One region of the Citrobacter sp. VF227 genome, then DNA from elsewhere that is predicted to be linked to it. Evidence: riboswitches for the same ligand, from Rfam matches in the RefSeq annotation. Region 1 holds a riboswitch; each other region holds the start of a gene.
The links. Region 1 has a riboswitch for thiamine pyrophosphate ahead of thiM (hydroxyethylthiazole kinase). Riboswitches for the same ligand answer to the same signal wherever they lie in the genome.
Positions count from the first base shown of each region.

Region 1 (10,138 bases):
CCACGGATTAATGCGCATGGATACGCTCAAACCCGACGTCTGCGATATTCGTGGAGAAGATTTTCACTGGCAGGGTAAGGCGCTGGTGATTGGTATCGGTAATGGTCGTCAGGCTGGTGGTGGGCAACAGCTTTGCCCGACGGCGCTGATCAACGATGGTCTGCTGCAACTGCGCATTTTTACCGGCGAAGAACTGTTGCCAGGGCTGCTTTCGGCGTTAACACAATCCGAAGACAACCCTAACATCATCGAGGGCGCATCATCATGGTTTGATATCCGCGCCCCACACGAAATTACCTTTAATCTCGATGGCGAACCGCTCAGCGGACAGGAGTTTCATATTGAAATCCTGCCCGCGGCGTTACGTTGCAGACTGCCGCCGGGTTGTCCACTGTTGCGCTAACACGACAACATCCCGGCTGGAATCAGGCGATAGTGACTTTGCTGTCCAGATAAACATCCTGCACGGCGTTAATCAGCTTAACGCCGTCGGCCATGGTTTTCTTGAATGCTTTGCGTCCAAGAATCAGCCCCATGCCGCCTGCTCGTTTGTTAATCACTGCCGTACGTACCGCATCACTGAGATCGGTTTCGCCGCCAGCCGCGCCGCCGGAGTTAATCAACCCGGCACGCCCCATATAGCAGTTCGCCAGTTGATAACGCACCAGGTCAATTGGGTTGTCGCTGGTCAGCTTACTGTAGACGCGATCGTCGGTGTAGCCAAAGTTAACCGCTTTATACCCGCCGTTGTTTTCCGCCATTTTCTGCTTAACAATATCCGCCCCAATAGTGGCCGCCAGATGGTTAGCCTGCCCGGTGAGATCGGCAGAAACATGGTAATCCACGCCGTCTTTCTTAAACGCTGAGTTACGCAGGTACGCCCACAGTACGGTGACCATCCCCAGCTCATGAGCACGCTCGAACGCGGCAGAAATCTCCTCAATCTGACGACGGGACTCTTCTGAACCGAAATAGATGGTTGCCCCTACCGCTACCGCGCCCATATTGAACGCCTGTTCTACGCTGGCATACAGCGTCTGATCGAACGTATTAGGGTAGCTCAGCGTTTCGTTGTGGTTAATCTTCACGAGGAACGGAATGCGGTGCGCGTAGCGACGGGAAACAGAAGCCAGCACGCCATAGGTCGACGCCACACAGTTACACCCTGCTTCAATAGCCAGCTCCACAATATTCTTCGGATCAAAGTACAGCGGGTTAGCCGCAAATGATGCCCCAGCGGAGTGCTCCACGCCCTGGTCCACCGGTAGAATCGACAGATAACCTGTCCCGGCCAGTCGCCCCGTGTTATACAGCGTCTGCATATTACGCAGCACGGCTGGCGGACGGTTGTTATCCACCATCACGCGATCGACGTAATCATGTCCGGGCAGGTAAAGTTGGTCAGAAGGAATGGTCATACAACGATGCTGTAAAAGGTTGTCGGCGTCTTTGCCAAGCAACTGCGCAATATCAGTCATAGCTATGCTCCCGTAATTTCCGATTTGAAACCGGAATGTGGATTGTCCTGACCCGCTTTGTTGCGGGCAGCAATAAGCTTGGTACCGACTGCCCTTTTTTTCCATCTTTAGCGCACTTTTCAGCAACTTCTGCTGGCTCGATTCAGGAGGAAATAATGTTAAGGCGGTCAAATTTAGACCACAAAGGTATTTTAAAGGTATTATCAAATGGTACTATCAATGAGTACCTTACCTGTCATGAAGGATTTAAAGATGAAAACTACAGTTAAGCTGTCGTTCATGATGTTTGTAGAGTGGTTTATCTGGGGCGCCTGGTTTGTACCGCTGTGGCTATGGCTGAGTAAAAGTGGCTTTAGCGCCGGGGAGATCGGCTGGTCTTACGCCTGTACCGCGATAGCCGCGATCCTGTCACCCATCCTGGTCGGCTCTGTCACTGACCGTTTTTTCTCCGCACAAAAAGTCCTTGCGGTGTTGATGTTCGTCGGCGCTGTTTTGATGTACTTCGCCGCACAACAAACCACCTTCGCCGGTTTTTTCCCGCTGTTACTTGCCTATTCGCTGACCTATATGCCGACGATTGCGCTGACCAACAGCATTGCTTTTGCCAACGTCCCGGACGTTGAACGTGATTTCCCGCGTATCCGCGTGATGGGCACCATTGGCTGGATTGCTTCAGGTTTAGCCTGCGGTTTCTTACCGCAAATGCTTGGCTATAGCGACATCTCACCCACCAATATTCCTCTGCTTATTACTGCCGGAAGCTCAGCACTGTTGGGCGTCTTTGCGTTCTTTTTGCCGGATACGCCGCCGAAAAGCACCGGCAAAATGGATTTCAAAGTCATGTTGGGTCTGGATGCGCTGATCCTGCTGCGGGATAAGAACTTCCTCGTCTTTTTCTTTTGCTCTTTCCTGTTTGCGATGCCGCTGGCGTTCTATTACATCTTCGCCAACGGTTACCTGACGGAAGTCGGGATGAAAAACGCCACCGGTTGGATGACACTGGGCCAATTCTCTGAAATCTTCTTTATGCTGGCGCTGCCGTTTTTCACCAAACGTTTTGGCATTAAAAAGGTATTGCTGCTTGGTCTTATTACTGCGGCTATCCGCTACGGATTTTTCGTTTACGGCGGCGCGGAAGAATATTTCACTTATGCCCTGCTATTTCTCGGCATTCTGCTTCATGGCGTCAGTTACGACTTCTACTATGTCACGGCCTACATCTATGTCGACAAAAAAGCGCCGGTACATATGCGCACCGCAGCGCAAGGGCTTATCACCCTCTGCTGTCAGGGATTCGGCAGCCTGCTCGGATACCGTCTGGGCGGCGTAATGATGGAAAAAATGTTTGCTTACAAGGAGCCAGTTAATGGTCTTACCTTTAACTGGGCCGGCATGTGGGGATTTGGCGCGATCATGATCGCCATTATTGCCGTGCTGTTTATGATTTTCTTTCGCGAATCAGATGGAGAAATCACCGCCATTACGGTGGATGATCGCGATGTAGCATTGAAACAAGGGGAAGTAAAATGAAAGCAGAACGTATTCTCGGAGCTCTTTATGGGCAGGCGTTAGGGGATGCGATGGGCATGCCATCGGAACTGTGGCCAAGAACCCGGGTTAAAGCCCATTTCGGTTGGATCGACATTTTTTTGCCTGGTCCGGCTGAAAATAATGCCGCCTGCTACTTTAACCAGGCAGAGTTTACTGATGATACGTCTATGGCACTGTGCCTGGCAGATGCCCTGCTTGAGTGCGATGGAGAGATTGTACCCGATGTTATTGGCCGCAATATTCTGGCCTGGGCAGAGCGTTTTGATGCCTTTAATAAAAACGTGCTCGGCCCGACCTCAAAAATTGCACTCAAAGCCATTCGCGACGGCAAACTTGTCGCCGAACTGGAGAATAATGGTGTGACCAACGGGGCGGCAATGCGCGTTTCACCGCTGGGTTGCCTGCTGCCCGCCCGCTGTCTTGATGCGTTTATTGATGATGTAGCATTGGCCTCCAGCCCGACGCATAAATCGGATCTGGCGGTGGCCGGTGCGGTCGTGGTCGCATGGGCGGTATCACGCGCCATTGATGGCGAAAAATGGTCAGAGATTGTCGACGCGCTGCCTGCCATTGCCCGGCATGCCCAGCAAAAAAGGATCACCACCTTTAGCGCCTCGCTCTCGGCACGCCTTGAGCTGGCACTGAAAATCGTCCGTAATGCCGACGGCATTGAGTCCGCCTGCGAGCAGCTGTATCAGGTGGTGGGAGCCGGAACCAGCACCATTGAATCCGTGCCTTGCGCCATCGCCATGGTCGAACTGGCGCAGACCGATCCCAACCGCTGCGCCATTCTGTGTGCGAATCTGGGGGGCGATACTGACACCATCGGGGCGATGGCAACCGCCATTTGTGGCGCGCTGCACGGCATAAACGCGATTAACCCGGTCTTGAAACATGAGCTCGATGCGGTAAATCAGCTGGACTTTATGCGCTACGCCAGCGGATTACTGCGACTGCGCGAGCAACGGGAGGCGCTATGAGCACCACGCGTCTGCAACAACTTCTCCCACAGTTACGCACACAGCGGCCGGTGACGGTGGTAGGCGCGGCGGTGATTGATGTCATTGCCGATGCGTATGCCCTTCCCTGGCGCGGATGTGACATTGAACTCAAACAGCAAGGGGTGAACGTTGGCGGCTGTGCGCTCAATATTGCCGTAGCGCTCAAACGTTTAGGTATCGACGCCAGTAATGCGTTACCGCTGGGTCAGGGGGTATGGGCCGATATTATCCGCAACCGGATGGCAAAAGAGGGACTGCAAAGTTTAATCGACAATGCTGAAGGCGATAACGGCTGGTGCCTGGCACTAGTGGAGCCTGATGGTGAACGTACCTTTATGTCCTTTAGCGGCGTTGAGAATCAATGGAATGCAGACTGGCTGGCGCAGCTTGATATCCCTCGCCACAGCCTGGTTTATCTTTCGGGCTATCAGTTAGCCTCTGGATGCGGTGAACTGCTGGTGCAGTGGCTGGAAGGTCTGGATGAAGTGATGCCATTTATCGATTTTGGACCACGTATAGGTGACATTTCCGAGGCCTTGATGACCCGCATTATGGCCTGCCGCCCGCTGGTATCACTCAATCGTCAGGAGGCGGAGATTGCCGCCGAGCGGTTTGCATTGAGTCAGGATGTAGAAGGTTTTGGCGCAGAGTGGGTACGACGTTTCGCCGCGCCGGTGGTGGTCCGTCACGATAAAGACGGTGCGTGGTATTTCAGCGCGCAGACATCCGGTTGCGTACCGGCATTTGCGACGACGGTTGTTGATACCATTGGTGCAGGTGACAGCCATGCTGGCGGCATGCTGGCCGGGCTGGCATCTGGCTGGACGCTGGCGGAAGCCGTACTGCTGGGTAACGCGGTAGCGTCCTGGGTAGTCGGGCATCGCGGCGGCGATTGCGCACCCTCGCGCGAGGCGCTACTCCTCGCACACAAAGACGTATAGATCGCTTCGACAGTAGCTGATGCTGTATTCAATGGGCCGTTGCTGTTGGTCAAGCGCTACCTGCTTGATCACCAGTACCGGCACTTTGCTGTCCATTTGGATATGTGCCTGGAACTCTGCGTCAGGCATTCGGGCGCTGACGCGTGAGCGCGTGCGCTGCGGGAAGATATGCTGGCTGCGAAAATAGTCATACAGTGAAACGCCGATGGCATCGACATCATGGATTAGATGGACAGGAACCCATGATTCTTCAATAGAAACCGCGTCTTCATCTACATAGCGAATGCGCTTGAGCAGAAAGACGTCACTCCCTACGGCAACCGCCAGATGCTGGGCCACCTCTTCCGGGCAGGGCACAATGCGCTTGTTGACCCACAACGTATCTGGTTTTTTACCGCGCAACACCACCTGCTGGGAAAAACCACGCGCCTCTTTGAGCGAATACTCGAAAATGTTGTTGATCTGTGTCCCATAACCACGGGCACGCGTCACTACGCCTTCTTCTTCCAGGGCCTGCATCGCCTTACGCACCGTAATTCGCGAAACGCCGGTCAACTGACTGAGATCGCGCTCGCCCGGCAGGATATTCCCATGCTCCAGAACCCCGCTGCGCACAGCGTTTTTCACCGTTTGGGCAAACTTCAGATACAGCGGTGTGTTATCAGCCGCTGAAATGCGCTCATTCAGTTGCGCGATAAGCTGGGTATGCGCTTGTTCCATTTATCTTTTCCTGCAGCCGTTTCTGCAGCCAGTATACCGATTACCACCACGCGTGGAAATGATGTACCGGACCTATTCCCTCGCCAACTTCCAGGGTGTCGGCTTGCGCCAGCGCAGCTGAAAGCCACAGCTTTGCCTCCTGTACTGTTTCTGCCCAGTTATCATGACGTGGGCGCAGCGCCGCCAGCGCCGCCGAGAGCGTACAACCGGTGCCATGAGTATTTTTGGTCATCACCCTTGGCGCGGTAAAACGCTGTTCACCCTCACGGGTAAAGAGCCAGTCCGGGCTTTGCACATCATCGAGATGTCCCCCTTTCATTAACACCGCCTCACAGCCCAGCGCCCGTAGCGCCCTTCCCTGCTCTAACATCTCCTGCTCAGTTTGCGCATGCGATGCCCCGAGAAGTGCCGCGGCTTCGGGTAAATTTGGTGTGATAATCGAGACCTGTGGCAGCAAACGGGTACGCAGCGTTTCTACCGCAGAAGGAGATAACAGCGGATCGCCGCTTTTCGCCAGCATCACCGTATCCAGCACCACATTTCGCACTCGATGACGACGCAAACGTTCGGCAACCGCTTCAACAATATCAGTCTCCGCCAGCATACCAATTTTGGTTGTGTCGATACGTACATCACTAAACACCGAGTCCAGTTGTGCAGCAACAAAGTCAGGTTCAATGCGATACACCGACTGCACCCCGCGCGTATTTTGTGCCACCAACGCGGTAATAACCGAGCAGCCGTAAGCGCCAAGCGCCGAGAAGGTTTTTAAATCGGCCTGAATACCTGCGCCACCGCTTGGATCGGTTCCTGCGATCGTTAATGCGTTAATCCGTTTCATGCTTGCTCCTGGGCGGTCAGGTTATAGAGGGCGTCGATAAATGCCGGAACAAAACTTCCCGGTCCGGTTGATTGTTCTGTAGCTATTTGTCCGGCCTGTTTCATCCAGCTGCAGGCTGAAGCGACGTTATCAAGTCTGTCACCACGCAAAGCACAACTGGCCGCAACAACCGCCGACAGCGCACATCCGGTACCCACCACTCGGGTCATCAACGGGTCACCGCCGTTCACGCAGACGGTACGCTGACCATCGGTAACGTAGTCAACTTCGCCGGTAACCACGACAACGGTCCCAACCTGACGCGCCAGCGCCTGCGCAGCCGGGAGGGCTACCGCTGGTGTATCAGTCGTGTCTACACCGCGCCCTCCACCGTTCATCCCCGCCAGCGCAAGGATTTCCGAGGCATTACCGCGAATAGCGGCGGGCTGTAGCGCCAGTAAATCCAGACAGAAGCGACGACGAAACGCCAGTGCGCCTACGGCAACGGGATCGAGCGTCCAGGGAGTATTAGCCCGCAGCGCCTGTTCGACCGCCGCGCGCATGGCAATGGCGCGGCTCTCGGTCAGCGTACCCACGTTAATTAGCAGCGCACTGGCGATAGCCGCAAACTGGCTGGCTTCTTCAGGTTCGATCACCATCGCTGGTGATGCGCCAAGTGCGAGTAACGTATTGGCCGTAAAGCTTTGCACAACCTCGTTGGTCATACAGTGTGTGAGTGGGGAAAGCGTTCTAAATTGATGTAAGGTGTGGGCCGCAAGCGCGCGGCAGTGCAGGTCAGGCTGCATGGTTCAGCTCCTGCCCGCGCGAAGAAGGGACACGAGCAGTGTCAGACTTCCCTACGCTGGCATTATCCAGATCAGGTGGTACGGGTATTTCTCAGCCTTCACCAGGAAGGGCACCCCGAGTCGTTTGGTTACATTTCTCTTAATTTTTGTCAGCTTAGGTTAAGTTGCTCGCCGATGCAAGTTTACCGGTGGTGACGTCACTTATACACGCTGTACCCCACCGAGTACCCCATTTTGTACCTCATACCAATTAAGGAATAGCTCCCAACTTCATTTTGAAACACTAATAGTTGCTCGATTTATTTGGAACCAAGAATCCAACATTGTAATGTTTAAAAACAACTGTATCTGATGGGGAAAATATAAACCAGTATAGTTTGGAGAACTTTTTATATATAGCAAGGCAACGGATGTGATAAGTGATTTATAAAAGCACTTATCTTTACTCTATTTCATTGACAGAAAATGAAACGAATTAATTCTATGTGCTACAATGTGTAGTGCAGAAAAAAACTCTATGTTAACAACAAAAAAAAATACAAGGTGATTTATATGAAAATGAAAGAATATTATGAAGAGATTTCTCTATTAAAATTTAAAGAATTAGAAGATGAACATGATTATATGGTAGCCACAGGTGATTTCCTAACAGAGTTATCAAACATAGCCGATCATTGTGAAAGGAATAAGTTTCAAATTAACAAAGAGCAGAACAAGCAATACAAACCCTCTTATCAACAGGTCACATCTCAATCATTAAATACCTCAGCCAGCTAATTTTTGCATAGAAGATAGCAAAGTGAAATTTACGATGCTTTCGAAAGTAATTACGATACTGACTGTAGTTTTTGAGGCGGTAAAACTGCTTATTTCACTTGTTTTTAAACATTCTTTTTCAGTTGTCGCAACTCAAAAACACTAATAACTAAAACAACGAAAGGCCAGACACTGGAATGGCTGACCTTTCTACATTAATCAATATGGAGCGTGTACAAATGATTAATTCTACACCTATTTATAACAAGTTTAAGTATATCGACGCCCCTTGTGGCTCTGGTAAAACATATCAATTATGTGAGAATATCAATAATAGTACTGAAAAATATATTTTAGTACAGAACACTCAAGAGCTTATTAAGCAGACGGCAAAACAAATCAATAATTGCGAGTATATTATTACTGATACGGTACAAAAAGATGAAAGTGTTATTAGTTCAGTCATTGAATTTCTTTCATCTGGAAGTAATAAAACATTAATCATAACAGATAAAACATTTTTCAAAATCCCTCGTGAATTGTTAGCTAACTGGAATATTTATATTGACGACGTTACTAATTTTCACTCTTTTCAGAACATAAATGAAAGTAGTGCTAAAATAAAAGATTTTATCCGTAATGATTTAATCTACAAAGTACAGTCATTAGATGATAAAAATATGTATATTGCGGCCGAAAGAAATCCAGAAGTAAAGGGCGATATAGTAAAGAACATTTTAAATAAACTTTCAGCATTGAATGATAATGATCTTTTTATAATGAATAATGAGTACTTTACCGATGCGGAAAAGGAACAGCTTAATATCACAGCATGGAAAGATCTCAATAAGTACAAATATATATCAATTACCTTTCTTGGTGCTAATTTCGAAAACTCACTGATCTATAAAGGCAATAAAGAACTCTTTGAACGTACTGAACTTGAAGGATTATTAACACGAAAAACAGCTCTCGAAGACAGGTTAAAGGTTTATTACTTTTCAAAAAATCACAAACTATCAAGGACATGGAAAACTAACAACCCTGATAAAGTACAAAGAATATACTCATATATTGATGAAAAACTTGAGGGACAGGATTTCTACTGGACTAAGAACAAAAGCGATTCTCAGAGCCTTAAGAACGGCACAGAGATAAGCCCGGATGCCAGAGGATTTAACCAGTACAGGCACCTTGATACGTGCGTTTGGTTGGCCTGTATGCGTCCCTCTGAAACAGAAGCTAAACAGTGTGAATTGTTCTTTGAGATTGACGGCGAGGCGATACACATCGCAAGGGAGTACGAAAGTTTACACCAGTTCGTACTACGAGGAATTTCAAGGGATTTTGACAGTACTGAAACACAGACTGTTTATGTTTTTGATGAATGGCAAGCCAGATCTCTTACAGACAATATTGAGTACATAGATCTCGGTATTGATGATGACGAACAAGGGCAGAGAGGCAGACCGCAAGGCTCAATGAACAAGGAAAAGCGTTTCACTCTTGATGACACTAAAGCAACACGTTTCAGACGCTGGAAAGACAACAACCCAGGACTTGAGTTAGAAGCGTTCAGGGCGTTTCTTACCAGTTCTACCAACGCAGATCTCAGTACTGAGGAAAGGGCAGCTATGTACGAGAAGTACGAAAAAGCAGCAAAAAAGAAAGAGAAATAGCTCTGCTTCCCTGTCAGAAACACCATCATAAAACCAATAAATGTCTGAAAAATAATACCTTATAATATCTATAGGTAATAAATTTCCGACATCACAACGAGCAAAAGCGAATTAACTACCTGAAAGCAGGAGCGGCGAAGCAAGCGAACTGTTTCGGGTAGTTAGTGAGAGTGCTCACGCAGTGAGTGCTTGATAGTTATCCCATTGTTTATATAGATAAAACATTTAAACAGCACCCGCTTTGCGTGTACTGTTCGCTGGATTCGGTTCTACTGCTTCGTTCCTTTCAGTCACTGGCAGAGCGAACCAATCGCGTTTTTTGTTCTGTCAGTAAGTACATAACTGATTGTTATTTAATTACTTATTGTACTAATAATTCCTTTGAG
Region 1 covers NZ_JBRFVF010000001.1:1,070,064-1,080,201, forward strand. The annotation lists gene yegS (lipid kinase YegS) at 1-403, shown strand, start outside; gene fbaB (class I fructose-bisphosphate aldolase) at 426-1,478, opposite strand; gene ACU8YC_RS05335 (nucleoside permease) at 1,731-3,008, shown strand; gene ACU8YC_RS05340 (ADP-ribosylglycohydrolase family protein) at 3,005-4,009, shown strand; gene ACU8YC_RS05345 (PfkB family carbohydrate kinase) at 4,006-4,971, shown strand; gene ACU8YC_RS05350 (GntR family transcriptional regulator) at 4,945-5,691, opposite strand; gene thiD (bifunctional hydroxymethylpyrimidine kinase/phosphomethylpyrimidine kinase) at 5,732-6,532, opposite strand; gene thiM (hydroxyethylthiazole kinase) at 6,529-7,317, opposite strand; TPP riboswitch at 7,349-7,445, opposite strand; gene ACU8YC_RS05365 (hypothetical protein) at 7,870-8,094, shown strand; gene ACU8YC_RS05370 (type III restriction endonuclease subunit R) at 8,313-9,752, shown strand.

Region 2 (10,138 bases), on a different contig from region 1:
TAGCGTAGTTTGGGTACATGCGCTCGCACAGACAGGCCATAAACGTAACATGCTGCCAGCTTTCCAGCTTCTCCAGACGCAGATGAATCGGGTTTTGTAACATGATGAGTTCTCAAATACGGAAATTAGCGGCAGTTTACCCGATATGGGGCGTTTTTGCTGCAAGCCGCGTAAAAGCCAGGCGTTCAGATGCGGCCGCATCTGCCCAGCGTGTTGGTTCCGGCAGACGATAGCCGTTCATACAGCGTTGAACCCATGCCAACGCGCGGTCCAGGCTCACGCGATGACCCGTAGAGATAAACAACGGGTTACAGCGTGCTTTGCTGCGCCAGACCCACGCCAGCTGTTCGTCTTTATCCAGCAACGGCGCTAGCGCTCCGGGTTCGGCAGCGAGCGGCTCAAACTTGCCGCATAACCGTTTTTTCGCCACGCCAATCGTCGGGACATCCACCAGCAGACCAAAATGGCTGGCTACGCCCAGGCGACGCGGGTGAGAGATACCGTGACCGTCAACGAACAGCAGATCGGGCTTGTGCGAGAGCAACTGCCAGGCAGCCATCAACGCGGGCGTTTCACGAAAGGAGAGAAAGCCTGGAATGTAAGGCATGGTGGTGGCGATTCGCGCCACCTTGTATTCAACCAGTTCCAGCGTCGGGTATTTCAGTAAGACCATTGCGGCCCGCGTCACTTCGCCGCCCTGCTCAAACCCTACGTCCGCCCCGCCGATCAGAGCCGGCGGATCGTTCTGCAGGCGATCCTCGCGGATCACCGAAGAGGCCAGTTCAAGCTGCTGCGCGCGCAGCGACGCGAGATCCATTAGCGGTGGTACTGCGCCGACAGGCGATGTACCGCCTCGACAAAGACACCCGCATGTTCTGGCGGTACATCCTGATGAATGCCATGGCCCAGGTTAAAGACATGGCCTTCACCCTGACCAAATCCGGCCAGAATTGTCGCCACTTCTTCTTCGATGCGGGCTGGCGGCGCATACAGCATGGATGGATCCATATTGCCCTGCAGCGCCACTTTATGACCCACACGACGACGCGCGTCGGCAATATCAGTGGTCCAGTCGAGGCCTAACGCATCACAGCCGGTTTCTGCCATCGCTTCCAGCCACTGACCGCCGCCTTTGGTGAACAGCGTCACCGGTACACGACGACCGTCGTTCTCGCGCAGCAGACCATCGACGATTTTGTGCATGTAGTACAGGGAGAACTGCTGATAGTCGCGACCGGTCAGCACACCGCCCCAGGTATCGAAAATCATCACCGACTGCGCGCCCGCTTTGATCTGCGCGTTCAGGTACAGCGTGACGCTCTTCGCCAGCTTATCCAGCAGCAGATGCAGCGCTTTTGGATCGGCATACATCATCTTTTTAATCACGGTGAAGGCCTTGCTGCTACCGCCTTCGACCATATAGGTCGCCAGCGTCCACGGGCTACCGGAGAAGCCGATCAGCGGCACTTCGCCTTTCAGTTCACGCCGAATCGTGCGCACCGCATTCATCACATAACCCAGCCCATCTTCCGGGTCCGGGATCGGCAGTTTGTCGACATCAGCCTTGCTGGTAATCGGTGAGGTAAAACGTGGACCTTCTCCGGCTTCAAAATACAGCCCAAGCCCCATCGCATCCGGAATCGTCAGGATATCCGAGAAGAGGATCGCGGCATCAAGCTTATAACGACGCAGCGGCTGCAGCGTGACTTCGCAGGCCAGCTCGGCATTTTTGCACAGCGCCATAAAATCGCCCGCCTCGGCGCGCGTGGCTTTATATTCCGGTAGATAGCGGCCCGCCTGGCGCATCATCCATACCGGAGTGACATCAACGGGCTGGCGCAGCAGCGCACGCAGATAACGATCGTTCTTCAGTTCGGTCATTTTTGCAGTTCCTTATTGCGTCAGTCCATCAGTGTATCATCACTCGTTATTTACTCGTACTCAGCCCGACACATTGCCACAGTGTCTTCAATCAATCGACGCGCGACGGTGCCTGGCGGGGGAAGCAGCGGTAAATTATCGTAGCGATACCAGTTCGCCTCCAGCAGTTCTTTCGGGTCGATAACAATCTCCCCGCTATCATACTCTGCCATAAATGCGGTCATCAAAGACTGTGGGAACGGCCACGGCTGAGAAGTGACATAGCGCAGGTTTTTAACCTTAATGCCGCTCTCTTCCATGACTTCACGCGCCACCGCCTGTTCAAGGGTCTCACCCACTTCGACAAAGCCCGCCAGCACGGTATGCACGCCGTTGCGATGGCGAACATGTTGGGCAAGCAAGATAGCGTCGTCACGGCGGATAGCGACGATAATGCAGGGAGCAATTTGCGGGTAGTAGCGTTCCCGGCAGTGGCTGCACAGCATCGCCCATTCCGTTTTACTCGGGTGCATCGTGTGCCCACAGTAGCCGCAGAATTTATGCGAGCGGTAAAACTCAGCCAGCTGTACGCCGCGTCCGGCCAGTTGAAACAGGCCAACATCCTGGTCTATAACCTGGCGCACCGACCCCATATCGTGTCGACGTTGCTGCTGCACCAGCCAGACCGTTTCCCCTTCCCATTCGCCGATAGAAAGTGCGCGCTGCCCGGTCAGATCAAAACGTGCCGCGTCACCGTGAGGCAGTTCACCATGCGGCAACCATAACTTTTGCTCATGACTGACAATCCACCAGCCGCTATCTAATTTTTCAATTATACGATCCATATCTCTTGCGCAACCTTTGCTTCACAGGCATGTTGTTTACATTATTTTTACATTTACGGGTGAGCAGTTCTTAAACACCATCTTGCGGAGTCAATCATGTTAAACCAGCTGGAAAGCCTGACGGAGCACGTCGGAGGAAGTAATAAACTGGTTGATCGCTGGCTACATGTACGTAAGCACCTGCTCGTGGCTTACTACAATCTGGTTGGCATTAAGCCTGGCAAAGAATCGTACATGCGGCTCAATGAAAAGGCGCTGGATGATTTTTGTCAGAGCCTGGTCGATTACCTCTCCACCGGACACTTCAGTATTTATGAACGTATTCTCCATAAATTGGAAGGGAACGGGCAGCTTTTAAAAGCGACAAAAATTTGGCCGCTGCTGGAAGCCAACACACAACAGATCATGGACTACTATGACACCAGTCTGGAGACCGCCATTGATCATGATAACTTCCTTGAATTTCAACAGGCTTTATCAGATATCGGCGAGGCGCTGGAAGCCAGGTTCGTACTCGAAGATAAGCTGATCATGCTGGTATTTGATGCGATGCACGAGAGTGGCACTCTCAAACGTCCTGCTTGAGATTTGTCGCATTAACGCGTAATTTACATTCATTACCTCTTTACTGAGGTTACTTCTTGTCGGAGTGCTTATTTTCCACAACAGCATGAGTGGAAAAGGCTGAGACCGTTAATTCGGGATCCGCGGAACCTGATCAGGTTAAAACCTGCGAAGGGAACAAGAGTCAATCTGCAATAGCATCGCCCCCGGGCGAGCTTATCTCTTGCTTCATCCGTCGTCTGACAAGCCATATCCTTACTTTTATTTGGAATGAGCTATGTCTGCCACTACTAAACCATCACGCCGCGAACAGCGCGCTCAAGCCCAACACTTTATCGATACCCTGGAAGGGACCGCCTTTCCGAACTCAAAACGCATCTACATCACCGGCTCGCAGGCGGATATCCGCGTCCCTATGCGCGAAATCCAACTTAGCCCGACGCTGATTGGCGGCAGCAAAGACAATCCGCAATTTGAAGATAACGAAGCCGTACCGGTGTACGACACCTCCGGGCCGTATGGCGATCCTGACGTGGCGATTAACGTCCAGCTGGGGCTGGCGAAACTGCGCCAGCCGTGGATTGTGGCGCGTAACGATAGCGAAGAATTAGACGACCGTAGCTCCGCTTACACCAAAGAGCGCCTGGCCGACGATGGCCTGGACGAGCTACGTTTCAGCGGCCTGCTGACGCCAAAGCGCGCCAAAACCGGTAAGCGCGTGACCCAACTGCATTACGCCCGTCAGGGGATTATCACGCCGGAAATGGAGTTTATCGCTATCCGTGAAAACATGGGGCGCGAGCGTATTCGTAGTGAAGTGCTGCGCCACCAGCATCCGGGGATGAACTTTGGCGCTCGCCTGCCGGAAAATATCACTCCGGAATTCGTGCGTGATGAAGTCGCTGCAGGCCGGGCGATTATTCCTGCTAACATCAACCACCCGGAATCCGAGCCGATGATCATCGGCCGCAACTTCTTGGTAAAGGTGAACGCCAACATCGGTAACTCGGCGGTCACCTCCTCTATCGAAGAAGAGGTCGAAAAGCTGGTATGGTCAACCCGCTGGGGAGCAGATACGGTGATGGACCTCTCCACCGGTCGCTATATTCACGAAACCCGCGAGTGGATCCTGCGTAATAGCCCGGTGCCGATAGGCACCGTACCGATCTACCAGGCGCTGGAGAAGGTCAATGGGATCGCCGAAGATCTCACCTGGGAAGCATTCCGCGATACGTTGCTGGAACAAGCCGAACAGGGCGTCGACTACTTCACCATTCACGCGGGCGTGCTGCTGCGCTACGTGCCGATGACCGCTAAACGCCTGACCGGAATTGTCTCGCGCGGCGGCTCAATCATGGCGAAATGGTGCCTCTCCCATCACAAAGAGAACTTCCTGTTTGAACATTTCCGTGAGATTTGCGAAATCTGCGCCGCCTACGACGTTTCACTCTCTCTTGGCGATGGTCTGCGTCCGGGTTCGATTCAGGATGCCAACGACGAAGCGCAGTTCGCCGAACTGCATACGCTGGGCGAGCTGACCAAAATCGCCTGGGAATACGACGTGCAGGTGATGATCGAAGGCCCAGGGCATGTACCGATGCAGATGATCCAGCGCAACATGACCGAAGAACTGGAACACTGCCACGAGGCGCCGTTCTACACCTTAGGGCCGCTCACCACCGACATCGCGCCGGGCTATGACCACTTCACCTCCGGCATTGGCGCGGCGATGATCGGCTGGTTTGGCTGCGCGATGCTGTGCTACGTCACACCAAAAGAACATCTCGGTTTACCGAACAAAGAAGATGTGAAACAGGGGCTGATCACCTACAAGATCGCCGCTCACGCCGCTGACCTCGCCAAAGGGCATCCGGGCGCGCAGATCCGCGATAACGCGATGTCGAAAGCACGCTTCGAATTCCGCTGGGAAGATCAGTTTAACCTCGCGCTCGACCCGTTCACCGCCCGCGCTTATCACGATGAAACCCTGCCGCAGGAGTCCGGTAAGGTCGCCCACTTCTGCTCCATGTGCGGGCCGAAGTTCTGCTCGATGAAAATCAGCCAGGAAGTGCGTGATTATGCCGCCGCGCAAACCATTGAATTGGGGATGGCGGATATGTCGGAAAACTTCCGCGCCAAAGGCGGCGAAATCTACCTTAAAAAAGAGGAGGCGTAATGTACCAGCCTGATTTCCCGACCGTGCCGTTCCGCCTCGGGCTTTATCCGGTGGTGGATAGCGTGGCATGGATTGAGCGTCTACTGGAGGCGGGCGTGCGCACGATCCAGTTGCGTATCAAAGATAAACGCGATGAAGAGGTGGAAGCGGATGTTATCGCTGCCATCGCGCTGGGGCGTCGTTATGACGCCCGCCTGTTTATCAACGACTACTGGCGGCTGGCGATTAAGCACAACGCCTACGGCGTGCATCTGGGCCAGGAAGATCTCGAAACTACCGATCTGCAGGCCATTCAGGCGGCGGGCTTACGCCTGGGGGTTTCCACCCACGATGATATGGAGATAGACGTCGCACTGGCCGCTAAGCCTTCTTACATCGCACTCGGCCACGTTTTCCCCACGCAAACCAAGCAGATGCCTTCCGCTCCGCAGGGGCTGACACAGCTGGCGGGTCATATTGCGCGTCTGGCCGACTATCCAACCGTCGCCATCGGCGGCATCAGTCTGGAACGTGCGCCCGCGGTGCTGGCAACCGGCGTCGGCAGCATTGCCGTGGTCAGCGCTATCACCCTTGCGGCCGACTGGCAGGCAGCCACGGCGCAGCTGCTCGACATAGCAGGAGTCGGCGATGAATGACCGCGACTTTATGCGCTACAGCCGCCAGATTCTGCTTGGCGATATCGCGATTGAGGGCCAGCAAAAGTTGCTCGACAGCCATGTGCTGATTGTCGGTTTAGGCGGGCTTGGTTCGCCTGCCGCGTTGTATCTGGCGGGAGCAGGTGTCGGCACGCTGACGTTGGCGGACGATGACGACGTTCATCTGAGCAATCTGCAACGGCAAATATTGTTCACCACCGACGACATTGCTCGCCCAAAAGCACAGGCGGCAGAACGCCACCTGGCACGTCTTAACCCGGACAGCGAGCTGGTCGTCCTTGAACAGCGACTGACGGGTGAGGCGCTGCGGCATGCGGTTGCGCGGGCCGACGTGGTGCTCGACTGTACCGACAACATGGCCACGCGTCAGGAAATTAACGCCGCCTGCGTGGCGCTGAATACGCCTTTGGTTACCGCCAGCGCCGTGGGTTTCGGCGGCCAGTTGATGGTACTCACCCCGCCGTGGGAACAAGGCTGTTACCGCTGCCTGTGGCCGGATGATGTCGAACCTGAACGCAACTGCCGTACCGCCGGTATCATCGGCCCGGTTGTCGGCGTGATGGGCACCTTGCAGGCGCTGGAAGCCATCAAACTGCTTAGCGGCATTGCGACGCCCAGCGGCGAGTTACGCCTTTTTGACGGTAAAACCAGCCAGTGGCGCAGCCTTGCGCTGCGTCGGGCCAATGGCTGCCAGGTATGCGGAGGGCAACATGCAGATTCAGTTCAATGATGAGCCGATGCAGTGCGCCGAGGGACAAACCGTCAGCGGGCTGCTCACCGAGCTTAATCAGCTCAAACCGGGCGCGGCGCTGGCGCTCAATCAGCAGATTCTGCCGCGCGAGCAGTGGCAGCAGCATATCATGCAGGAAGGCGACCAGATCCTGCTTTTTCAGGTTATTGCAGGGGGTTGATATGTTACGTATTGCCGACAAAACGTTTGATTCACATCTGTTCACCGGTACCGGAAAATTTGCCTCATCACAGCTGATGGTCGAGGCGATTCGCGCCTCCGGCAGCCAGCTGGTGACACTGGCGATGAAGCGCGTGGATTTGCGCCAGCATAACGATGCCATTCTGGCCCCACTTATCGACGCGGGCGTGACGCTGCTGCCTAACACCTCCGGAGCGAAAACCGCTGAAGAGGCTATTTTCGCCGCCCAACTGGCGCGTGAAGCGCTGGGCACAAACTGGCTAAAATTAGAAATCCACCCGGATGCCCGCTGGCTATTGCCGGATCCGATTGAAACGCTAAAAGCTGCCGAAGCGCTAGTGAAACAGGGCTTTGTGGTGCTGCCTTACTGCGGTGCGGATCCGGTACTGTGCAAGCGGCTGGAAGAAGTGGGCTGCGCGGCGGTGATGCCGCTCGGCGCACCCATCGGTTCAAATCAAGGGCTGGCAACCAAAGCGATGCTGGAGATTATTATCCAGCAGGCTACCGTGCCGGTGGTGGTCGACGCCGGGATCGGCGTGCCCAGCCACGCCACACAAGCGCTGGAAATGGGCGCCGACGCGGTGCTGGTCAACACGGCAATCGCCGTGGCGGATGATCCGGTCATGATGGCCACTGCCTTTCGTCTGGCAGTTGAAGCGGGCCTTCTGGCGCGCCAGGCGGTACCCGGAAGCAAAAGTTCGCAGGCAAGCGCCACCAGCCCGTTAACGGGATTCCTGGAGGCCTTCGCATGAAAACCTTCACCGACCGTTGGCGACAGCTTGACTGGGACGACATCCGTCTGCGTATCAACGGGAAAACCGCCGCCGACGTGGAACGCGCCCTCAACGCTTCACAGCTTAATCGCGATGATTTGATGGCACTGCTCTCCCCCGCCGCCGCCGACTATCTGGAGTCGCTGGCGCAGCGGGCGCAGAAACTCACCCGCCAGCGCTTTGGCAACACCGTGAGCTTTTACGTTCCGCTGTATCTTTCGAATCTCTGCGCCAACGACTGCACCTACTGCGGTTTTTCGATGAGCAACCGTATCAAACGCAAAACGCTGGATGCAGTAGAAATTGCCCGTGAGTGCACGGCTATTCGTGAGATGGGTTTTGAGCACCTGTTGCTGGTCACCGGTGAACATCAGGCAAAAGTCGGGATGGACTATTTTCGTCGCCACTTACCCGCTATTCGCCGCCAGTTTGCCTCATTACAGATGGAAGTACAGCCGCTGTCAGAGGCTGAATATGTGGAGCTGAAGAGGTTGGGGCTGGATGGCGTGATGGTGTATCAGGAGAGCTATCATGAGGGAATTTACGCCCGCCACCATCTGAAGGGTAAAAAGCAGGACTTCTTCTGGCGGCTGGAAACGCCGGACAGGCTGGGCCGCGCAGGGATCGACAAAATCGGTCTTGGCGCATTAATTGGTTTGTCCGACAGTTGGCGAGTCGATTGCTATATGGTGGCTGAACATCTGCTGTGGATGCAGCAGCATTACTGGCAGAGTCGCTACTCCATCTCGTTCCCGCGCTTGCGCCCATGCACCGGAGGCGTTGAGCCCGCATCGATCATGGACGAGCGACAGTTGGTCCAGACCATTTGCGCATTTCGTTTACTGGCGCCAGAAATTGAGCTTTCGCTCTCAACCCGCGAATCGCCATGGTTTCGTGACCATGTGATTCCATTGGCGATCAACAACGTCAGCGCCTTCTCAAAAACCCAGCCCGGTGGTTATGCCGATAACCACCCCGAACTGGAACAGTTCTCCCCGCATGATGCTCGTCGCCCGGGAGCCGTGGCTGAAGCACTGATGGCGCAGGGATTACAGCCCGTGTGGAAAGACTGGGATAGCTATCTGGGACGCGCTGCACAGATGCTCTAAGTCCAACGCTATCACATAAACGAAAAAACCCGCTTTCGCGGGTTTTTCTTCACTTGCACTTAACTGCTCAGGCTCTGGCCTTCATCGCTATCGTAAGCGTTCGTGAAATTATCGGCGATTACAGCGCGACAACGTTAACAGCAGACGGGCCTTTAGCGCCATTCTCCACGGAGAACTCCACTTTTTGACCTTCGTCTAACGTTTTAAAATCGTTACTCTGGATAGCGGAGAAATGTACAAACACATCCTTGCTACCGTCCTGAGGAGTGATGAAGCCGAAACCTTTCTCAGAGTTAAACCATTTTACTAAACCAGTCATTTTGTTAGACATAGATACTTCCTTTCATTTTTTTGAGCCGCTTATGCAGCGAAGATGGCCTGTTTTGCAGAAATTAACTTATGGGGCACTTAGGGAGGAGGCTCATGAAGAAGAGTATCTGAGGATAACGCTTGAACTGAGAACTGCTTTACTAAAACTGCTTACATAAGGTCTGTGTACCAAACCGATGTCGCTATAGTAGACCTACTTCTAATCATTAAGCAAGCATTAATTTTTTTAATACTCATTAAGTAGTGAAATGTTAAACCCTCACGGTTGAGGCATCCCGGATAACAGATTGATCTACAATGAACAAAAGCCCTGACCATTGCAGTCAGGGCTTTAAGTTACTACACACTTCAGATTTAACATTAATAAACTTAACGATTTAATACTGCTGATGGTACTACTTTAAAATGTACACGTTTACTACAGATAATATTGGATATTGATACTAACTAAAACCGTCCTCTATTTACCGTTATACACATTCCACCCGCTTGATAATAGAACTCAAGGCTGGTGACCTAAACAAGTACACTTCCCCTCGCGACATATACTCTTTGATGCGTTGCCTTATTTCCCTTTGCGATAACCAGAAAAAAAGAAATCGCAAACATTTACTATTAAAACATGGCGTTACATCGTCGCGTTTTACTCATTTTTTGCGATTAGATAAATCAACTACGTGGCCTGAAAGCATTGTCGAAGTGAAAAAAAACGTTTTCAGCGTCGACTATCCCATACAAAAATACTTCGTGGCCTTTATCGCAACCCCCAATAAAACTCTACTAACACTTGCTACGTTAACAGCAAACTACAATTTCTCCGCTGTTAAGTATTAACATACGGGTTTAAAAAACGCTGTCAATACTGTTTTTTATAACATGTCTTTATTGACAGTA
Region 2 covers NZ_JBRFVF010000015.1:8,470-18,607, forward strand. The annotation lists gene ACU8YC_RS23575 (YjaG family protein) at 1-103, opposite strand, end outside; gene nfi (deoxyribonuclease V) at 137-817, opposite strand; gene hemE (uroporphyrinogen decarboxylase) at 817-1,881, opposite strand; gene nudC (NAD(+) diphosphatase) at 1,932-2,705, opposite strand; gene rsd (sigma D regulator) at 2,802-3,290, shown strand; TPP riboswitch at 3,341-3,463, shown strand; gene thiC (phosphomethylpyrimidine synthase ThiC) at 3,547-5,445, shown strand; gene thiE (thiamine phosphate synthase) at 5,445-6,080, shown strand; gene ACU8YC_RS23610 (HesA/MoeB/ThiF family protein) at 6,073-6,831, shown strand; gene thiS (sulfur carrier protein ThiS) at 6,812-7,012, shown strand; gene thiG (thiazole synthase) at 7,014-7,784, shown strand; gene thiH (2-iminoacetate synthase ThiH) at 7,781-8,914, shown strand; gene cspE (transcription antiterminator/RNA stability regulator CspE) at 9,033-9,245, opposite strand.
Region 2: it holds a riboswitch for thiamine pyrophosphate, as region 1 does, so the genes downstream of both, thiC (phosphomethylpyrimidine synthase ThiC) here and thiM (hydroxyethylthiazole kinase) in region 1, are expected to answer to the same signal.

Region 3 (10,138 bases), on a different contig from region 1:
TGAATGATGTGTCCTGAAAGTTGTCATAACTCGCAATCTATTCAGACAATTGATGGCTTGACGAAGTTGAGAAGGGTTAGCAGAATCCCTGCTTCGTAAATCTGACGGACACATTATGCAAGCATTGCTGGAACACTTTATTCTCCAGTCCGCCCTGTACTCTCTGATCGCCGTACTTTTGGTGGCCTTTCTGGAGTCGCTGGCGCTGGTTGGCCTGATTCTGCCCGGTACCGTGATGATGGCGGGGCTGGGGGCGCTGATTGGTAGTGGCGAACTGAACTTCTGGCATGCCTGGCTTGTGGGCATCATTGGTTGCTTATTGGGAGACTGGATCTCCTTCTGGCTGGGCTGGCGTTTTAAAAAGCCGCTGCACCGTTGGTCGTTCATGAAAAAGAACAAGGCGTTGCTGGATAAAACCGAGCACGCGCTGCATCAGCACAGCATGTTTACCATCCTGGTGGGGCGCTTTGTTGGCCCGACGCGGCCTTTGGTGCCGATGGTGGCGGGCATGCTGGATCTGCCTGTCGCGAAATTTATTGTGCCCAATATCATCGGCTGTGTGTTGTGGCCACCGTTCTATTTTCTGCCGGGTATCCTGGCGGGGGCAGCAATCGATATTCCTGCTGATATGCAGAGCGGGGATTTCAAATGGTTGCTGCTGGCGACGGCGCTGCTGCTGTGGGTAGGCGGTTGGTTTTGCTGGCGATTGTGGCGCAGCGGCAAAGCGGCTGTCGATCGCTTAACCGCGTATTTCCCCCGCAGCCGTTTGTTGTATCTGGCGCCGTTGACGCTCGGCATCGGCGTGGTTGCGTTGGTGGCGTTGCTGCGACATCCACTGATGCCGGTGTATATCGATATTCTGCGTAAAGTCGTGGGTTACTGACGAATCTTTTGCCGGATGGCGCTAATGCTTATCCGGCCTGGGAAATCTGCCAACTTGTCATCCGGTTTTAATGCCCAATAGCGCCGAGGCGCTAGCGTTGCCGCTTAACAGATCGTCCGTATCGCCCTGCCAGGCGATGCGCCCGTCGGCGACCACTATCGAACGTGTCGCAATGCGCGCCGCATCTTCTACGCTGTGGGAAACCATCAGTAACGTCAGTTGCTTCTCGCGACAGACCTCGGCCACCAGCGTTAACATCTCCTGGCGCAGCGCAGGGTCTAGTGCAGAAAAAGGTTCATCAAGCAGCAAAATGGGTTGTTCGCGTACCAGACAACGCGCCAGCGCCACGCGCTGTCGTTGCCCGCCGGAAAGCTCTCCGGGCAGTCGCTCCAGCAGTGAGTCAATTCCCATTTGCCGGGCGATGAAGTGCATTTTCTCCCGTTGCGATGCGTTCAGCTTCAATCCAGGATTAAGGCCCAGGCCGATATTTTGCTGCACGTTCAGATGACTGAACAGGTTGTTTTCCTGAAACAGCATCGAAACGGGGCGAAGAGAGGGCGGTGTGGTGGTGTGATCTTCACCTGCAATCATCATGGTGCCGCTGGCTGGCGTGAGAAAGCCGGCTATCAAATTCAGCAGCGTGCTTTTCCCGGCGCCGCTTGGCCCGAGTATCGCTACCTGCTCACCGCGCGCGATTGACAACGTAAAGCGCATTGGCAAATGGTGATAAAGCCATGTGATATCAATCAGTTTTAACATTTCGCCCCGGCAATTTCTCAATAACAGTAAACAGTGTAAAGCACAGGATCAGCAGCAATAACGCCGTCACCGCGCCATCCTGACTGCGATAAGATCCAATCTGCTGATATAAATAAAACGGCAGGGTGCGGAAATCCTCGTTGCCAAATAACGCCACTACGCCAAAATCACCAATCGACAGCACACAGGCAAATGCCATCGCCTGCGCCAGCGGGCGCTTCAGGGCGCGAAGTTCAACCATTTTCAGGCGCGACCATCCCTCGATTCCTAACGACTGGCACAACATACTGTAACGCGCGGTCACGTCACGCATTGGGTTTTCCAGCACCTTCAATGCGTAGGGGATCGCCATGAGTGCATTGGTAAAAATGACAATGCCGTCAGCGGATTCGGGGAGCCCAACAGTATTATTGAGCAGCAGAAAGAAGCCGGTTGCCAGCACGATGCCTGGCATGGCGAGGATCATCATGCCGCTCAGCTCCAGCATCTGACCTGCCAGCATCTGCTGTCGTGCACGAAGTTCACGACTGCTCCATAACAGCATCATGGTGAGTATGACGCACAACGCACCTGCCGCCAGCGCGATGCGCAGTGAGGTTCCCAGGGCCTGCCACAGTACGGGTTGCCTAAGAACGTCCAGCACATGGCGGTTAAGACCATCGACAATCACTGCCAGTAGCGGCGGTAGCAACAGCAGCAGGGCCAGAATAATCAGCAGCGAGTCGGCCAGACGGCTGTGCAAACGATCGTCTGGATCGCGCCAGCCCTGAACCAGTGTGGTGCCCGGCGCAATAGCACGGCTCAGGCGTTGGCTGAGTAGCACCAGCGCTAAACAACACAGCATCTGGATCAACGCCAGCATGGCGGCGCGGGCGGGATCGTAATCAAAGTTCAGCGCCTGATAAATAGCCAGTTCGATGGTGGTGGCTTGCGGCCCGCCGCCCAGCGACAGAACAGTGGCGAAGCTGGCGAAACAGAGCATAAAGATGAGCGCTGCGACGGGAAGGATTTGCCGACGAAGCCACGGCCATTCAACAAAACGGAAGAAATGCCAGCCGCGCATCCCGAGTTGAGCGGCTAACTGTCGCTGTTCGCCGGGAATATTCTCCAGCGACTGCAACAGCAGACGGCTGGCCATTGGCAGATTGAAAAAGACGTGCGCCAGCAGAATGCCCTGCAAACCGTACGGCGAAAAAGTCCATTCCAGCCCTAAGGCATGCCAGAGTGAGGCCAACCAGCCCTGACGACCATAGACGCTAAGAATACCGAATACCGCGACCAGCACCGGCAGGATTAACGTCATGGCGCACAGGCGCAGCAGCGCCAGACGTCCTGGAAAACGGCGACGATAGAGCGCCCGGGCAAGGAAAATCGCCGGGACAACCGACAGCACAGCGGATAGAAAAGCCTGCCAGAAAGAAAAGCGCACCACATGCCACAGGTAGTCATCTTGCCACAGCGAGAACCACTCTCCCTGCGGGGCGTTAAACCACAGCGCCAGAAATGCGGCCAGGGCCACGGTCACCATCAGCGTGGCGGCGGTAAGCCCTGGAACCAGCCAGCCGGGAATTAACGGCTGACGGCGCGTTGCCATTCGCTAATCCATGCCTGACGTTGAGCCGCAACCTGCTGCGGGGTAAATTCGAGCGCAGTGGCTGGTTTTTCCAATTGCTCAAATCCTGACGGTAGGGCGACCTGCGTCACCGGATACATCCAGTTGCCGGTTGGAATCGCATTCTGGAATGCCGGAGACACCATAAACTTGAGGAACTTCTCGGCCAGTTCCGGCTGCTTGCTGGCCGCAGTACGCGCGGCGACTTCCACCTGCAAATAATGGCCTTCGCTAAAGTTAGCGGCGGCGTAGTTGTCTTTTTTCTCGGCGATGATGTGATAAGCCGGAGAGGTGGTATAGCTGAGTACCAGATCGCTTTCACCTTTCAGGAACAGGCCGTAGGCTTCACTCCAGCCCTTGGTGACGGTGACGGTTTTTGCCGCCAGTTTCTGCCAGGCCTCTGGCGCTTTATCGCCATAGACTTTCTGCATCCATAGCAGCAGACCCAGCCCCGGCGTACTGGTACGCGGATCTTGATAAATGACGCGCCATTTTTGGTCGCTTTCAACCAGTTCCTTCAGGCTTTTAGGCGGATTCGTCAGCTTGTTTTTATCATAAACGAAGGCGAAATAACCGTAGTCAAACGGAACGAAGGTATCGTTTTTCCAGCCACCGGGCACGTTAACGGCGTCACTTGCTACGCCACTTTTGGCGAACAGGTTAGTTTGTGTAGCGGCTTCCAGAAGATTGTTATCCAGGCCCAGCACAACGTCGGCTTTGCTGTTTTTTCCTTCCATGCGCAGGCGGTTAAGCAGCGAGACGCCATCTTCCAGCGCGACCAGTTTCAATTCACAGTTGCAGTCAGCTTCAAACGCTTTTTTGATTGTCGGACCCGGCCCCCAGTCAGCAGCGAACGAGTCGTAGGTATAGACGGTCAGTACAGGTTTGGCGAAGACAGGCGCTGCGCACAGCAGTAAAAGCGGAAGACATTTTTTAAACACTTTGCACCTCAAGAGTTGGGTGGCAAAGGACTTGAGATAAGCCTCAAATCCCTTCGCCGGCATTATCCGGATCAGGTTCGACGGGTATCTCTCAGCCCATACGCAGATCGAATGATTTTGTGTATGTTTTTATTTAGCACCCCGTTGAGAACGGCGTTAGTGTAATGATTTTGTTGCTATGCGGCAATTAAGAGCCGGATCTACGGATCCGGTGGCGCAAACCACGCCGATTTAAAATCAAACCAGCCGAGAGTATTCATACGCAGTCCGCGCATACTGCGCTGCCCCTGAATGATCAGCCAGTGGTGGATTAACGGCACAATGGCCTTTGTGGCGAGCAGCTGTTGGCACCATGCAGCCAGGCTCATTTCGCCCGTTCGCCAGCGGGCCGCATCGTTTTCCCAGTCACGCGAGATACAGTTTTGCAGTAACGGGACTTCGCACAAATGGGCGAACAGTGAGAAGTCGAGCGGTAGGGTAAAGTTGGCGCTGTTAAGCCAGATATCGCTGACGATTTCTCCTGCATGCCATTGATCGTAGTCGATCTCCTGAATAGTCAACTGCACCTGATGCTGCGCCAGCAACGTCTTCATGATCTGCGCAATAATCCGATGTTCGATGTGATCGCGATAGTAGGTGATCGTCAGCGTTTCCAGCCCGGCGGGTTTTTCACCATGGCCGGGTTTTGCGTGATGCCAGCGGGGGAGTAAACCATACGCGGGAAACCACAGTCGCTGGTACTGTTCGTCGGCGTGGCAGATTAAATTGGTCGGCGAGAGAATGCGGCTTACCCATTCGCGGACCTCCTGGTTAGCTCCACGGTGGCTACGCGAATCAAACAGCAGGTAGTAGCAACCTTCTTCGAGGCGGCTTTCGATCGCCTTTTCATCCTCTGTGGGACCTTGTAGCGTCAAACCGCCGCCTGGCTCTTCGCCGATGTCAGGTAATACCCAAACGTTAACTTCGTCGATCAGGGCCCGGTAGCCAAAGTAATCATCAAATGCATGAATTTTCAGTTGGTTATTGGTGTTTCGTATTACCGCATACGGACCGGTACCAATCGGGTGACTGGAGAAGTTGTTTAGCGTTTCCCATTCTCGCGGCAGGATCATGGCGGGGACCTGCCCCAATAGCCAGGGAAGCCAGCGGTCTGGCTGGGCCAGATGGATATCCAGCGTCCAGGCCGTGGGAGAGACGATCTGCGTGATGTGTGAGTACAGCGGCAGGCTGTTAATGCGCATCAGTGAGGCGATAACATCTGCCATTTCCAGTTCGCGGCCATGATGAAAATGGATCCCCGGACGCAGGAAGAATCGCCAGTGTAAAGGTGAAATTTGCTGCCAGTGATGGGCAATGTCCGCTTCCAGTTCCCCATTTTCCTCATTTACCCGAATTAAGGCGCTGAAGATTTGCCGGGCGATATGGGTTTCGGAGCGGCGTAATGCCGTGCCGGGCAGCAGGTTGTGCATGGGGCGATAATAGAGAACGCGCATGATATGCCGACCCTGGCGAAAGCTGCGACCCAGATGGGAGACCAGCATTTGCCGTACGGCCGTTTTGTCACCGACCAGTTGCACCAGTTGATCGATGCGATCCTGTTCCAGTAGGTCTTCCGCGCGCTGCTGCTGGAGCGCCAGCCCGGTATAGAGGAATGTCAGTCGCGAGCGTTTACCTCGTCCAACTTCAGCTTCCCACGTTAACCAGCCGCGATCTTGCATGGTATTAAGCAGCGTACGCATATGGCGGCGCGAGCAGCTTAGCAGTTCCGCCAGCTCGTTCAGCGTCGTGTCTTGCGTTTTGCCGTCACAGCATTGCCACAGACGGATGAACTGTTGTTGCAAACGACCAGAAGACATAAAAGGGGAACTCCTGCGGAAAACTCAGCAATTTTATAATCCCTATATTAAGCCAATAATAGATTCCGATGAAGCGATGAGACAACGAAGGGGTCATCTATGCGTCAGTTCTGGTTGAAGTACTTTACCACGACAGAAAAATCGTCCTGGTTGGCTTGCCTGAGCGCACCGCAGCGCTTAAAGATGCTCGAAGAGCTGATGCAGTGGGAGATGACATCTGACTCCTGAATTGGAAATTGCAGACATCATGTGTGACTGAGTATTGGTGTTAATCGCCGCGCCAGCAGGTATTATCTGCTGGCTTTTTTCGTTTCAGCTGCGCTTAAAAGGAAAGATATGCTCTGGATTATGACCATGGGACGGCGCCTCAACGGCGTTTACGCGGCATTTATGCTGGTCGCTTTTATGATGGGCGTGGCGGGGGCATTGCAGGCACCCACTCTGAGTCTGTTCCTGAGCCGTGAAGTCGGAGTGCAGCCATTTTGGGTCGGGCTGTTTTATACCGTCAATGCGATTGTCGGGATCGTCGTCAGCCTTGGCCTCGCGAAACGATCCGACAGCCAGGGCGATCGGCGTAAGCTGATCATGTTCTGCTGCCTGATGGCGATTGGCAACGCGCTGCTGTTTGCCTTCAATCGCCATTATCTCACGTTGATCACCTGTGGTGTGCTGTTGGCCTCGCTGGCGAATACAGCCATGCCGCAGTTGTTTGCGTTGGCGAGGGAATATGCGGATAACTCCGCGCGTGAAGTAGTGATGTTTAGTTCGGTGATGCGTGCGCAGCTTTCGCTGGCCTGGGTGATCGGACCGCCGCTGGCCTTCATGCTGGCGCTGAATTACGGCTTCACGGCAATGTTTTCTATTGCCGCAGGGATTTTTGCCATTAGCCTGGTGCTGATTGCGCTGATTCTGCCGTCTGTCGCTCGGGTGGAGCAGCCCGTTGACGTGCCGTTGGAACAGACCGGCGGTTGGCAGGACAAAAATGTGCGTATGCTATTTGTTGCCTCCACGCTGATGTGGACCTGCAACACCATGTACATCATCGATATGCCGCTGTGGATAAGCCTTGAGCTGGGTTTGCCGGACAAGCTGGCCGGGATCCTGATGGGGACGGCGGCCGGGCTGGAAATTCCGGCGATGATTCTGGCGGGCTACTACGTGAAGCGCTTTGGTAAACGACGAATGATGATCGCCGCCGTCGCGGCAGGTGTGCTGTTTTACCTTGGGCTGATCTTCTTTCATAGCCGGACGGCACTGCTGGTGCTGCAACTGTTTAACGCGATCTTCATCGGCATTATTGCCGGGATAGGCATGCTGTGGTTTCAGGATCTAATGCCCGGACGTGCGGGTTCAGCGACCACATTATTTACCAACAGTATTTCGACCGGCGTCATCCTCGCGGGGGTGATTCAGGGTGCTGTTGCGCAAAGTTACGGGCATTTTGCCGTTTATTGGGTGATTGCGGCGATTTCTATGGTCACGCTGATGATGACCGGGCGGGTGAAGGACGTGTAATGACGTTGCCGGATGCAATATGCGCATCCGGCATAACAAGGTCTAGCGCATAAACGCCGGCTGCTTGTCTTCGTACTCAGTGATGGCCGCTTCATGCTGCAGCGTCAGCCCGATGCTGTCGAGACCATTCAGCATGCAATGACGGCGGAAGTCGTCGATTTTAAAGCGATAGGACTTCTCGCCCGCTTTCACTTCCTGCGTCTGGAGATCCACTTCAAATTTAATCCCCGGATTGGCTTTTACCAGATCGAACAGTTCATCAATCTGCGCATCGCTCAGGGTGACCGGCAGCAGTTGGTTATTGAAGCTGTTGCCGTAGAAGATGTCGGCGAAGCTTGGGGCGATCACCACTTTAAAGCCATAATCAGTCAGCGCCCACGGCGCATGTTCGCGAGATGAGCCGCAGCCAAAGTTTTCCCGCGCGAGCAGAATTGACGCACCTTTATATTCCGGGAAGTTCAGCACGAAGTCAGGATTAGGTTGTTGGCCTTTTTCGTCCAGAAAACGCCAGTCGTTGAACAGATGAGCGCCAAAACCGGTGCGAGTAACCTTCTGCAAAAACTGTTTGGGAATAATAGCGTCGGTATCAACGTTGGCGGCATCCAGTGGGACAACCAGGCCGGTATGCTGGGTAAATTTCTCTGCCATGGTAGTTTCCTTATTTGATGCTGCGAATGTCGGCAAAATGACCAGTAACGGCGGCAGCGGCGGCCATGGCCGGGCTGACTAAGTGTGTGCGACCACCGCGGCCCTGACGGCCTTCAAAGTTGCGGTTGCTGGTGGAGGCACAGCGCTCGCTTGGGTTCAGGCGGTCATTGTTCATCGCCAGACACATCGAGCAGCCCGGTAAACGCCATTCAAACCCAGCTTCGATGAAGATCTTGTCCAGACCCTCCGCTTCCGCCTGCGCTTTCACCGGACCAGAACCCGGCACTACCAGCGCCTGTACGCCCGGCGCGACTTTGCGCCCTTTGGCGATTTCTGCCGCTGCGCGTAAATCTTCAATACGCGAGTTGGTGCAGGAACCGATGAACACTTTATCAATAGCGACTTCTGTTAAGGGAATGCCCGGTTTTAATCCCATGTAAGCCAACGCTTTCTCAGCCGATGCGCGCTCTACCGGATCGGCAAATGACGCCGGGTCGGGAATATTATCGTTCACTGAGATGACCTGACCCGGATTCGTTCCCCAGGTAACCTGCGGCGCAATCTCTTCTGCCTGCAGGGTGACGACGGTATCAAAGGTTGCGTTGTCGTCGGTTTTCAGTGTGTTCCAGTACTCAACCGCGTGGGTAAAATCTTCGCCCTTCGGAGCGTGTAAACGCCCTTGCACATAGTTAAAGGTGGTTTCATCCGGTGCGACCAGACCCGCTTTGGCACCCATTTCAATGGCCATGTTACACAGGGTCATTCGGCCTTCCATACTCAACGCGCGGATGGCTTCGCCACAAAACTCAACCACGTGTCCAGTACCGCCTGCGCTACCGGTTTTACCGATAATCGCCAGCACGATATCTTTGGCAGTAATGCCTGGGGCTGCTTTGCCATTGACTTCAATCTTCATGGTTTTAGCGCGCCCTTGTTTCAGGGTTTGCGTCGCCAGCACGTGTTCAACTTCAGAGGTGCCAATACCAAAGGCCAACGCGCCAAACGCGCCGTGTGTAGCGGTGTGGGAATCGCCGCAGACGATGGTCATTCCCGGCAACGTCACGCCTTGTTCAGGCCCCATTACATGGACGATCCCCTGATACGGATGGTTCAGATCGTACAATTCGACACCAAATTCATTGCAGTTTTTGATCAATTCCTGCATCTGAATACGCGCCATTTCGCCGGAGGCGTTAATGTCTTTGGTCTGTGTGGAGACGTTGTGGTCCATGGTGGCAAAGGTTTTACCTGGCTGGCGAACTTGACGTCCATGCGCGCGCAGCCCATCAAATGCCTGCGGAGAGGTCACTTCATGCACCAGATGTCTGTCGATATACAACAGCGGGGTTTCGTTTTGCGCCTCATAGACGACGTGCGCATCAAACAATTTTTCGTATAACGTTTTGGCCATGATTACACCCCTTCTGCGACATAACGGGCAATAATGTCACCCATTTCATCGGTACCGACTGCGGCAGCGCCACGGGCTAAGTCACCGGTGCGAATACCTTCTTCTAATGCGCGGTTGATGGCGCTCTCAATTGCGGTTGCCGCATCATTGGCGTCCAGGCTGTAGCGCAGCAGCAGCGCCAGCGACAGGATTTGCGCGATCGGGTTGGCAATGTTTTTTCCGGCGATGTCCGGGGCGGAGCCGCCAGCGGGCTCGTACAGGCCAAAACCCTGATCATTCAGGCTGGCGGACGGTAACATGCCCATTGAACCGGTGATCATGGCGCACTCGTCAGACAGAATATCGCCAAACAGGTTGGAACACAGCAGCACGTCGAACTGCGAGGGATCTTTGATCAACTGCATTGTCGCGTTGTCGATGTACATATGCGCCAGTTCAACGTCCGGATATTCATTCGCAATTTCATTGACGATTTCGCGCCACAGAATCGATGTTTGCAGTACGTTTGCTTTA
Region 3 covers NZ_JBRFVF010000003.1:402,643-412,780, forward strand. The annotation lists gene ACU8YC_RS14280 (DedA family protein) at 116-883, shown strand; gene thiQ (thiamine ABC transporter ATP-binding protein ThiQ) at 941-1,642, opposite strand; gene thiP (thiamine/thiamine pyrophosphate ABC transporter permease ThiP) at 1,626-3,236, opposite strand; gene thiB (thiamine ABC transporter substrate binding subunit) at 3,212-4,195, opposite strand; TPP riboswitch at 4,226-4,349, opposite strand; gene sgrR (HTH-type transcriptional regulator SgrR) at 4,396-6,051, opposite strand; gene sgrT (glucose uptake inhibitor SgrT) at 6,151-6,279, shown strand; gene ACU8YC_RS14310 (sugar efflux transporter) at 6,388-7,566, shown strand; gene leuD (3-isopropylmalate dehydratase small subunit) at 7,609-8,214, opposite strand; gene leuC (3-isopropylmalate dehydratase large subunit) at 8,225-9,625, opposite strand; gene leuB (3-isopropylmalate dehydrogenase) at 9,628-10,138, opposite strand, start outside.
Region 3: it holds a riboswitch for thiamine pyrophosphate, as region 1 does, so the genes downstream of both, thiB (thiamine ABC transporter substrate binding subunit) here and thiM (hydroxyethylthiazole kinase) in region 1, are expected to answer to the same signal.